2 linked regions of the Corallococcus sp. EGB genome follow. Each later gene encodes a partner of the first gene's protein in a complex. Links are inferred from orthologs where the notes say so. Each region holds a gene or a part of one and is shown on either strand. Other genes may lie near its edges.

Evidence for each region.
Region 2: the proteins of tsaE (region 1) and tsaD are in contact, whole or in part, in a crystal structure (PDB 6N9A), measured with the Thermotoga maritima proteins. The link is inferred for Corallococcus sp. EGB from one-to-one orthologs. Residues at the interface, in WP_004082108.1 of Thermotoga maritima: Leu37, Gly38, Lys46, Lys57, Val59, Lys60, Ser61, Thr63, Phe64, Thr65, Leu66, Met67, Val69, Pro71, Tyr82, Arg83, Leu84, Asp86, Asp88, Phe89, Asp93, Ile128, Asp130, Glu131, Arg134; in WP_004082750.1 of Thermotoga maritima: Cys10, Asp11, Arg49, His50, Leu82, Gly84, Gly135, Gly136, Glu154, Thr155, Leu156, Asp157, Asp158, Ser159, Glu162, Asp165, Lys166, Arg169, Leu170, Tyr175, Lys213, Thr214, Leu217, Tyr218, Gln221, Arg222, Asn324.

The regions. Positions count from the first base shown.
Region 1 is NZ_CP079946.1:4,309,265-4,314,556, forward strand. What follows is about bases 1-3,000. They hold tsaE (tRNA (adenosine(37)-N6)-threonylcarbamoyltransferase complex ATPase subunit type 1 TsaE), read left to right. Parts: upstream 1-1,251; coding sequence 1,252-1,749; downstream 1,750-3,000. Other genes in these bases: KYK13_RS18190 (NAD(P)H-hydrate dehydratase), read left to right, coding at 1-1,264; KYK13_RS18200 (class II glutamine amidotransferase), read right to left, coding at 1,754-2,623; hutI (imidazolonepropionase), read right to left, coding at 2,711-3,000. Outside these bases: more of hutI, read right to left, coding at 3,001-3,976; KYK13_RS18210 (hypothetical protein), read right to left, coding at 3,979-4,698; hutU (urocanate hydratase), read right to left, coding at 4,709-5,292. UniProt on the Escherichia coli protein: Required for the formation of a threonylcarbamoyl group on adenosine at position 37 (t(6)A37) in tRNAs that read codons beginning with adenine.
Region 2 is NZ_CP079946.1:7,205,696-7,209,600, reverse strand. The notes cover bases 1,146-3,905. They hold tsaD (tRNA (adenosine(37)-N6)-threonylcarbamoyltransferase complex transferase subunit TsaD), read left to right. Parts: upstream 1,146-1,906; coding sequence 1,907-2,905; downstream 2,906-3,905. Other genes in these bases: KYK13_RS29275 (hypothetical protein), read right to left, coding at 3,804-3,905; rsmA (16S rRNA (adenine(1518)-N(6)/adenine(1519)-N(6))-dimethyltransferase RsmA), read left to right, coding at 2,916-3,794; KYK13_RS29290 (DUF4388 domain-containing protein), read left to right, coding at 1,146-1,854. Outside these bases: more of KYK13_RS29290, read left to right, coding at 1-1,145.

The DNA.
Region 1 (5,292 bases):
GGAGGCGAAGCGCAACCTCCAGGCGCTGGAGGGCTTCGGTGAGTCGCCCCGCGCCTTCGAGGCGCTGCCGGAGGCGGGCCCGGGCGACGTGGTGGTGGATGCCCTCTTCGGCACGGGCCTGAAGCGCGCGCCGGAGGGGGCGTTCGCGGATGCCATTGGCACCGTGGCGCGGTGGCGGCGCGCGGGGGCGAAGGTGGTGGCCGCGGACGTGCCGTCCGGCCTCCAGAGCGACACGGCGGAGCCCTTCTCTCCGTGCGTGGAGGCGGACGTCACGGTGGCCTTCGGCTTCGTGAAGCCCGCGCATGAGCTGGAGCCCGGCGCGTCGCTGTGCGGCGACGTGCGGCGGGTGGATATCGGGCTGGGGGGCGAGTCCTCGCGCGCGGTGTCCGGCGCGGAGCTGTTCCGCGTGGAGGAGAAGGATGCCCGCGAGGCCCTGCCCAAGCGCCGCGCGGATTCGCACAAGGGCACCTACGGCCATGTGCTGGTGGTGGCGGGCAGCCCGGGCAAGACGGGCGCCGCGGCGATGGTCGCCCTGGCCGCGCTGCGCAGCGGAGCGGGGCTCGTCACGGTGGCAACGCGTCCGGAGGCGCTGACGTGGGTGATGGCGCACTCACCGGAGATCATGGGCATTCCGCTGCCCGGTGAGGGCCCGCTGGGGAAGGGCGACCTGGAGGCCCTCAAGTCCGCGCTGGAGGGCAAGGACGCGCTGGTGATGGGGCCGGGCATCCCCCGAGGGCCGGAGACGGGCGCGCTGATTGGCGACCTGCTGGCCGCGGTGGAGGTGCCCGCGGTGCTGGACGCGGACGCGCTCAACGCCGTCGCGGAGGACCTCAAGGTGCTGCGGCAGGCCAGGGGGCCCGTGCTGCTCACGCCGCACCCTGGAGAGATGGCGCGGCTGTGGGGCCGGACGACGAAGGACGTGCAGGCGCACCGCGTGGGCGTGGCGCTCAACCTCGCCACGTCGCTCAACGTGACGGTGGTGCTCAAGGGCTCGCGCACGCTCATCGCGGAGGCGGGCGGGCGCGTGTTCATCAACCCCACGGGCAACGCGGGCATGGCCACCGGCGGCACGGGTGACGTGCTGTCGGGCGTGTGCGGCGCGCTGCTCGCGCAGGGCATCCCGCTGCCCAAGGCCGCGTGGACGGCCGTCTACGCGCACGGGCTCGCGGGCGACCTGATGGCCCGGCAGCGCGGGCTGATGGGGCTCATCGCCACGGACCTGCTGCCGGGCCTGGGCCACGTCTGGACGCGGTGGGAGCGGTGAGCGGCGCGGAGCAGCAGCCCACGCGCTCGCGGCGGCTCGTGTCTCCGTCTCCGGAGGAGACGCACCGGCTGGGCGTGAAGCTGGGGCAGCTGCTCCAGCCGGGGGACTTCGTGGGGCTGATTGGCGACCTGGGCGCGGGCAAGACGCACCTGGTTCGCGGCGTGGCGGAAGGGGCGGGCGTCGCGCAGTCCGAGGTGGCCAGCCCCACGTTCGCCATCGTGTACCCATATGCGGGCCGCATCCCGCTGTACCACGCGGACCTGTACCGCCTGACGGACTACGACGAGCTGTACGCCACCGGGCTCCTGGACCTGGTGGGCGGCGACCACGCGATGCTGGTGGAGTGGCTGGACCGCATCCCCCAGGCCGCGCCACGCGACTTCCTGCGCGTCACGCTCCGCCATGAGGGTGAGGACGCGCGGAGCCTCGACGTGGAGGCCTTCGGCGCGCGTCCCGCTGCCTTGCTCGACGCGTGGCTGGGCTGAGCCCTCAGCCCGCGGCGTGATGCGCTGCCTGCCGCGGGTTCAGCACGCCGTCCGCCAGCGTCTGCACCTTCCAGCGGTGGAACACGAGCCGCGAGTCCACGCCCACCACGTCCTCTTCATCCACGGGCACCCAGTGCGGCCCGCCGCACAGCGACTCGCTGGCGACGAGGAACTGCTGCAGCGGCACGCGCGTGCTCTGTCCGCGCAGCGCTTCCGGGCAGCCGCTGATGCCGGAGGAGATGAAGAGCGTGCGGTTGCGGCGCGTGGCCACCATCGCCTCGCCGTCCGTGACGAGGAAGTTCATCGCGGAGCGGTCCTTCGGCTCGCGGCTTCCCGGCACGTCCGTCAGCGTGGACACCAGCGTCATCGTCTCCGAGAGCGCCTGCGCCAGCGCCTCCACGCTCACCGTGCCGTCGAGTGGCCCGCGCGCCGACAGCCGCGACAGGAACAAATAGAAGCAGCGCTCGCTGTCCGTGGTGCCCTTGATGTTGACGCGCAGCTCCGGGTGGATGAGCGCTTCCACGGCGGCCTTGTGCTTCGCGAACTCGCGCAGCGTGCCGTTGTGCACGAAGGACCAGCGGCCGTAGTGGAACGGGTGGGAGTTGCGCAGCTCCACCGCCCCCACGCTCGCCAGGCGGATGTGCGCCACGACGGTCCGCGCGGAGACCTGGCTCGATACACGCTCGAAGTCGGGGTCGCTGTGCGCGGGACCCACGCCATGTGCGACGAGCGGCGAGGCATCCACTCCGTATGAAGCGATACCCCAGCCGTCCTTGTGCTCACGCGACTGGATGAGGAGGGAATTCCTCTCCGTGACCAGGGCGGTGTGGACAGCAGCGGGAACAGCACTCCTGAAACCAAATAATCGGCACATGGTGGCAGCTGATCTCTACAACGGCCGGCCCACGACGGAAGTTCCTCTTGCCCCCTTGTCTGATGCCAGCTGTTCAGCGGCACCCACTCAGGGGCAGTGATTCATTCGCGCGCGAAACACCACACGTCCACCCTTCACCACCACTCGCGCGTGACTGACACCCAGATGATAAGGCAGGTGCCGGTAGCTGCTACAGGCGAACAGCACCAGGTCGCCTGCGTCACCCACGGCCAGACGTCCCTGCCGTTGCAACCCCAAGCATTGCGCGGCGCCTCGCGTGGCGGCCCAGTAGGCCTCCGCGGCCGACAGGCCGTTCTCCAGGCAGGCGAGCCCCAGCACCAACGCCAGGTTCTCCGTCATGGAGGAGCCCGGATTCACGTTTGAACCCAAAGCAATATTGACGCCCGCATCGCGCAGCTTCCGGCCGGGCGCGTAGGGGCGCATGCGCAGGAAGAGGGTGGAGGTGGGCACGAGCACGGCGGTGACGTTCGCGGCGGCGAGCGCGCGGATGCCCTCGTCCGTCACCTGCTCCAGGTGGTCCGCGCTGGCGGCGCCCACCTCCGCGGCCAGGGCGGACGCACCGCACGCGGTGAGCTGATCCGCGTGGAGCCGCGGCGTGAGTCCCAGCGCCTTCGCGGCGGTGAGCAGCCGGCGTGACTCGTCCACGGTGAAGGCGCTGTCCTCCGTGAAGACGTCGCAGAAGCGCGCCAGGCCCTCGCGCGCGACGGCGGGGAGGATCTCGTTGATGCAGAGGTCCAGGTACTCGGCGCGGCGGTCCTTGTATTCGGCGGGCACCGCGTGCGCGCACAGCAGCGTGGGCACGAGCTCCAGCGGCGACATCCCGCCCAGCCGGCGCACCGTGCGCAGCATCTTGAGCTCGTCCGCCAGCGACAGGCCGTAGCCGCTCTTCACCTCGGCGGTCGTCACGCCCTGCGCGAGCAGCCGCTCCAGGCGGGGCAGGGCGAGCCGTGCCAGCTCCTCCTCGCTCGCGGCGCGCGTGGCGCTCACCGTGTTGACGATGCCGCCGCCGGCCCTGGCGATCTCGAGATACGTGGCGCCCTGGTTGCGCAGATCGAACTCACGGGAGCGCTCGCCCGCGAAGACGAGGTGCGTGTGCGGATCCACGAAGCCCGGGCCCACGAAGCCGCCCTCGGCGTCGAGAATCTCCGTCGCGTCCGTGAGCGCGCCTTCGGGCAGGCCGGACTCCGGGCCCACGTAGGCCACGCGGCCGTCCTTCACGCCAATGCCGGCGCCCGGGCGCGGGGTGAGGGCCTCTTCCGCGGGCTCCCGGTGGGTGCCCTCCACGGTGAGCACCTCGGAGGTGTTGCGCACCCACAGGTCCAGGGCTTCCATCTTCAGCGTCCTCCGCGTGCGCCCATCACGGGCGCGTTCCAGCTCGTGGCACCCGAGTGCGCCCGGCCGAAGCCGCCGGACAGCTCCAGCTTCGTGCGGCTCTCGCCGAACTTGATCTGCGCCGCCACCACGGCGCCGTAGAAGTAGGTCGTCACCTGCGAGCCGGGGTTCACCAGCGACTGCTGCACGCTGATGAACGGCACCAGGCCCAGCGACATGCCGGGCTCCGGCTGCACGGTGAAGGCGCAGGTGGCCTCCGCGCCGAACAGGCTGCTCGTGCTGTCCCTGTCGCCCAGGCCGAAGTCGGACGCGCCGCGCAGGGAGAGGGCCGGGGCCAGTCCCAGCCGCCCCGACCCGATGTAGTACGAAACGCCCGAGTAGACGCCGTAGCCGGGCGCCGGCAGGCCGACGAGTTCGCCCTGCAGGCCGAGGTGCCACGACAGCCGGTCGCTCACGGGCACCGTCACCGAGCCGTCGAGGTCGATGCCCCACTGCTCGTTGTTGAAGGGCTTCGCGTCGCCCTGGAAGGTGCCGTTCTCGCCGCGCGCCGACAGCTGCGGGGCGTTGAGGCGGGGGCCGGTGCGCACGCCCAGCTGGAAGAAGTTCTCCTGGGGCAGGCCCGGGCCCAGGCGCATCACCATGGGCCCGGCGGTGGTGGGCGTGCAGCCCGCGAGCACCCCCATCACCGCGGTCATCACGAAGGGTCGGACGCGTCGTGGCATCCGGCGCACTCTAGGCGGTGAGGCCGGGGATGCGCACGCCCCGCTCCTTCGCCACGTCGATGGCCTCCGGGTAGCCCGCGTCCGCGTGGCGCAGCACGCCCATGCCGGGGTCGGACGTGAGCACGCGCTCGATGCGGCGCGCGGCCTCCGGCGTGCCGTCCGCGACGATGACCTGGCCCGCGTGCAGCGAGTAGCCCATGCCCACGCCGCCGCCGTGGTGGAACGACACCCACGACGCGCCGTTCACCGCGTTCACCAGCGCGTTGAGGATGGGCCAGTCCGCCACCGCGTCCGAGCCGTCCTTCATGGCCTCCGTCTCACGGTTGGGAGACGCGACGCTGCCGCAGTCCAGGTGGTCGCGGCCAATCACGATGGGCGCCTTCACCTCGCCCTTGCGGACCAGCTCGTTGAAGGCGAGGCCCGCCTTGGCGCGCTCGCCGTAGCCCAGCCAGCAGATGCGCGCGGGCAGGCCCTGGAACGCCACGCGCTCCTGGGCCATGTCCAGCCAGCGGTTGAGCGACGCCTTCTGGGGGAACAGCTCGCGCACCGCGCGGTCCGTGCGGCGGATGTCCTCCGGGTCTCCGGACAGCGCCA
Region 2 (3,905 bases), 2.9 Mb from region 1 along the record:
TACTTCGAAGGGCTGATCCGCGAGCTGGGCAACGCGCCGCAGGAGCCCGTGCAGAGCCGCAAGCCGGGCATCGAGCAGTGGCTCAACGCCGCGCCGCCCATCCCCGTGGAGACCGCGCCCGCGCAGGAGGCCGCGCCGGCCCCGGTGGAGCCGCCGCCGGCGGAAGCGCCCCCCGCGGCGGAGGTCCCGCACACCGAGGCCCCGGCGCCCGCGCGGCCAGAGCCCGCGGAAGAGGTCACGCCCGTGGCGCAGGTGGCGCCCGCGCCGGCCTCGGCGCAGCCCGCGCAGGTGATCATCTTCCCGCCGCGCGTCCGCCCGGGTGACGCGCCTCCCGCGTTCGGGCAGGAGCCGGAGCCCGTGGTGCCTCCGCTGTCTCAGGAGGGCTCGTCGTTCCTCGTGGAGCCGCCCCCGGCGCACCGCGCGGTGGATCATGCGCGGCGCAGCCTGCTGCTCGACTGGAGCCGGGTGGACACGGAGGGCCTGAGCGCCTCCAGCACCTGGGGCCCGGGTTCGCCCTGGGGGGCCGCGTCCCGCGCTCCGGCCGCGCCCAGCCCCTTCGCCGCCGCGCCCGCGCAGGCGCACGTGGAGCCGCCGCCCTCGCGCCCGCCCATCTTTGGGGGCGCGGCCATCGCGCCCAGCCCGCTGGCGCCCGTGCCGCCTCCCACGCCGGCCCCGCCGTCGTCCGAGGTGACGCTGGTCAGCGGCACGGAGGCCTTCCAGGAAGAGATGCCGGTGGAGGAGTCCGCGCCGCCGCAGCTCGCGCTGCCGCCGTATCCGGGCCACGGCATCGTGCCGCCCCAGGTGGCCCCGGTGGCGCTCAACGTCGAGTTCCCCGCGACGACGCCCTTCGACGCGCAGCCTGCCGCCCTGGAGCCGGTGGAGCCCGCCGCCCCACAGGACGTGCCCGCGTCCGAGGCGTACTTCACGGAGCCCGAGGCCCCCGCTCCCGTGGCGCCCCCCGCCGCCAGCCCGAGCCCCACGGCGCCGGCGAGCCCCGCGTCCACGCACGGCCCCGCCGCCGCGGCCAGCACGACCTCCGCGAAGCCCGCGAGCGCGAAGCCCGCGCACGACGAGGACGACGCGGAGCTCATCGCCGCGATGAAGCCCAAGCGCACGGGCCTCTTCGTCGCGGGCGGCCTGCTGCTCGTCGCGGCCGTGGCCGCGGTGGTGATCTCCAAGGGCTCGGGCGGCACCGAAGCGCCGCGGCCCACCGAACCCAAGGTGACGCAGCCCACGAAGCCCGTGGAGGCGCCGAAGCCGCCGGAGGCGACGCCCAAGCCGCCGGACGTCGCGCCGCCGCCCGCGAAGACCGCGGACGCTCCGGCCGACGCGGGCGCCCCGCCGGCGAAGACCGTCACCGCCCCGGAGGACGCGGGCGCGGCGCCGGTGAAGACGGCCACGCCCGAGCCCGCCGCCATCCCCGACGCGGGCATCGCCGTCGCGCCCACGCCGGAGGCGACGCCGCCCGTGGCGCAGGCGAAGGCCACCTACGCGGACTACATCAAGGACGGCCGCACGTTGCTGGCGCGCAAGAGCTTCAAGTCGGCCATGGGCGCGTACCGCAAGGCGCTGGCGCTCGATAACGACTCCGTCGAGGCGAAGACGGGCCTGGCCATCTCCCTGGCCAACAACAGCAGCACCAGCGAGTCCGGCTACCGGGAAGCGGCCAGGCTGCTCCAGGACGTCGTCAAGGCGGAGCCCAAGAACGCGAAGGCCTGGTTCTGGCTGGGCAGCTCGCTCCAGTTCTCCGGTGATCAAACCCGAGCGGCCGAGGCCTATAAGAAGTATCTGTTCCTCGAACCGACGGGAAGCTCGGCGGACGAGGTGCGTGCCCTGCTCAATGGGATGAAATGAGCAGGGGAGGCGGCCTGTCCGCCTCCTGCCCGCCCTTGTTGTCGGAGTCGTCGTGCTCGTCCTGGGACTTGAAACCTCGTGCGATGAAACCGCCGCCGCCGTCGTGGAGGACGGGCGGCGCGTCCTGTCGGACGTCGTCTCCACGCAGGTGGACATCCACCGCCGCTGGGGCGGCGTCGTCCCGGAGCTGGCCAGCCGCAATCACATCGTCCAGGTGATGCCCGTCATCCACGAGGCCCTCACGCGCGCGAACCGGACGCTCGACGACATCGACCTGCTCGCGGTCACATCCGGCCCTGGCCTCATCGGCGCGCTGCTCGTGGGGCTCCAGGTGGCCAAGGGGCTGAGCCTCGCCACCGGCAAGCCCTTCGTGGGCGCCAACCACCTGGAAGGGCACCTGCTCGCCATCCGCCTCCTGGAGGACGCGCCCGCGCCGCCGTTCCTGGGGCTCGTCGTCTCCGGCGGACACACCAGCCTCTACGAGGTGCGCGACTACGGGAACTACCGCCTCGTGGGCCGCACGCGCGACGACGCCGCGGGCGAGGCCTACGACAAGACGGCGCGCATCCTCGGCCTGCCGTACCCGGGCGGGCAGCCCATTGATCAGCTGGCGCAGAAGGGCGACCCGGAGGCCATCCGCTTCCCGCGCGCGCTGCCGGGCGACAACTTCGACGTGTCCTTCTCCGGCCTGAAGACGTCGGTGCTGCACCACGTCCAGAAGCACGGCGTGCCGGAGGGCCAGGCCCTGCACGACCTGTGCGCGTCGTTCCAGGAGGCGGTGGCGGACGTGCTGTCGAAGAAGCTCGTCGCCGCGGCCCGGAGGCTGGGCCACAATCAACTGGTGCTGTGCGGCGGCGTGGCGGCGAACTCGCGGCTCAGGGCGCTGTGCAAGCAGCGCGCGGAGGAGCGGGGGCTGCGCATGTTCCTGCCGCCGGTGCGGCTGTGCACGGACAATGGCGCGATGATCGCCGTCGCGGGGTATGAAGCGTGGCGCCGCGGCTTGCGCGGTGACTTCCGCCTCGCGGCCGACCCCGCCTGGCGCATGGAGTAGGGACCTGACAGTGGATTCTCCGCGCGACATCCTCAAGCGCCACGGCCTGCGCGCCAAGCACAGCTGGGGACAGAACTTCCTCGGGGACCCGGACGCGCTCCAGGCCATCGCGGACGCGCTCGCCCTGCGCGAGGGCGAACCCGTGGTGGAGCTGGGCCCCGGCCTGGGCCACCTCACGCGCTTCCTCGCCGCCACCGGCGCGCGCGTCACCGCCGTGGAGCGCGACCGCGACATGGTGGCCGTGCTGGAGAAGGAGGCCATCCCCGGCGTGCGCGTGGTTCCAGGCAACGCCGCCACGGTGGACTTCGCCCAGGTGGCCGGCGCGCCGGAAATCGCGCTCGTGGGCAACCTGCCGTACCACCTCACCAGCCCCATCCTCTTCCAGGTGCTGGAGCAGCGCACCCGCATCTCGCGCGCCGTCTTCACGCTCCAGAAGGAGGTCGTGGTGCGGCTGGCCGCGGAGCCCGGCAACCGAGACTACGGGCTGCTCACGGTGCTGCTCGGCCTGCACTTCGACGTGGAGAACGTGCTCACACTGGAGGCGTGGCGCTTCCATCCGCCCCCGAAGGTGGACTCCGCCGTGCTGCGCCTCACTCGGCTCAAGCAGCCCCGCGCGCCCCTGGTGGATGAGGCCCGCTTCACCCGGCTGGTGAAGGCCGGCTTCGCGCAGCGCCGCAAGACGCTGATCAACTCGCTCAAGTCCGACAAGGGCCTGGCGCCGCCGGAGGTGCTGCTCGCCGCGCTCCAGACGGCGGGCATCGACCCGGGCCGCCGCGCGGAGACGCTCTCCCCGGAGGAGTTCGCCGCCATCGAGCGCGCCCTGGGCCCCATCACCGCCATGGCGCCGCCGCCCCCGGACGCGCCGGAAGAGGACACCGCGCAGGAGTAGGGGAGCCCTTCAGCGCTTCTGGCCCAGCGCGGCCAGGAGCCCACCCTGCTGGGAGAGGAACTCGCGGAACGCGTCCTCGTCGATGCGCATGCGCGCGAGCACGCCGCTGAG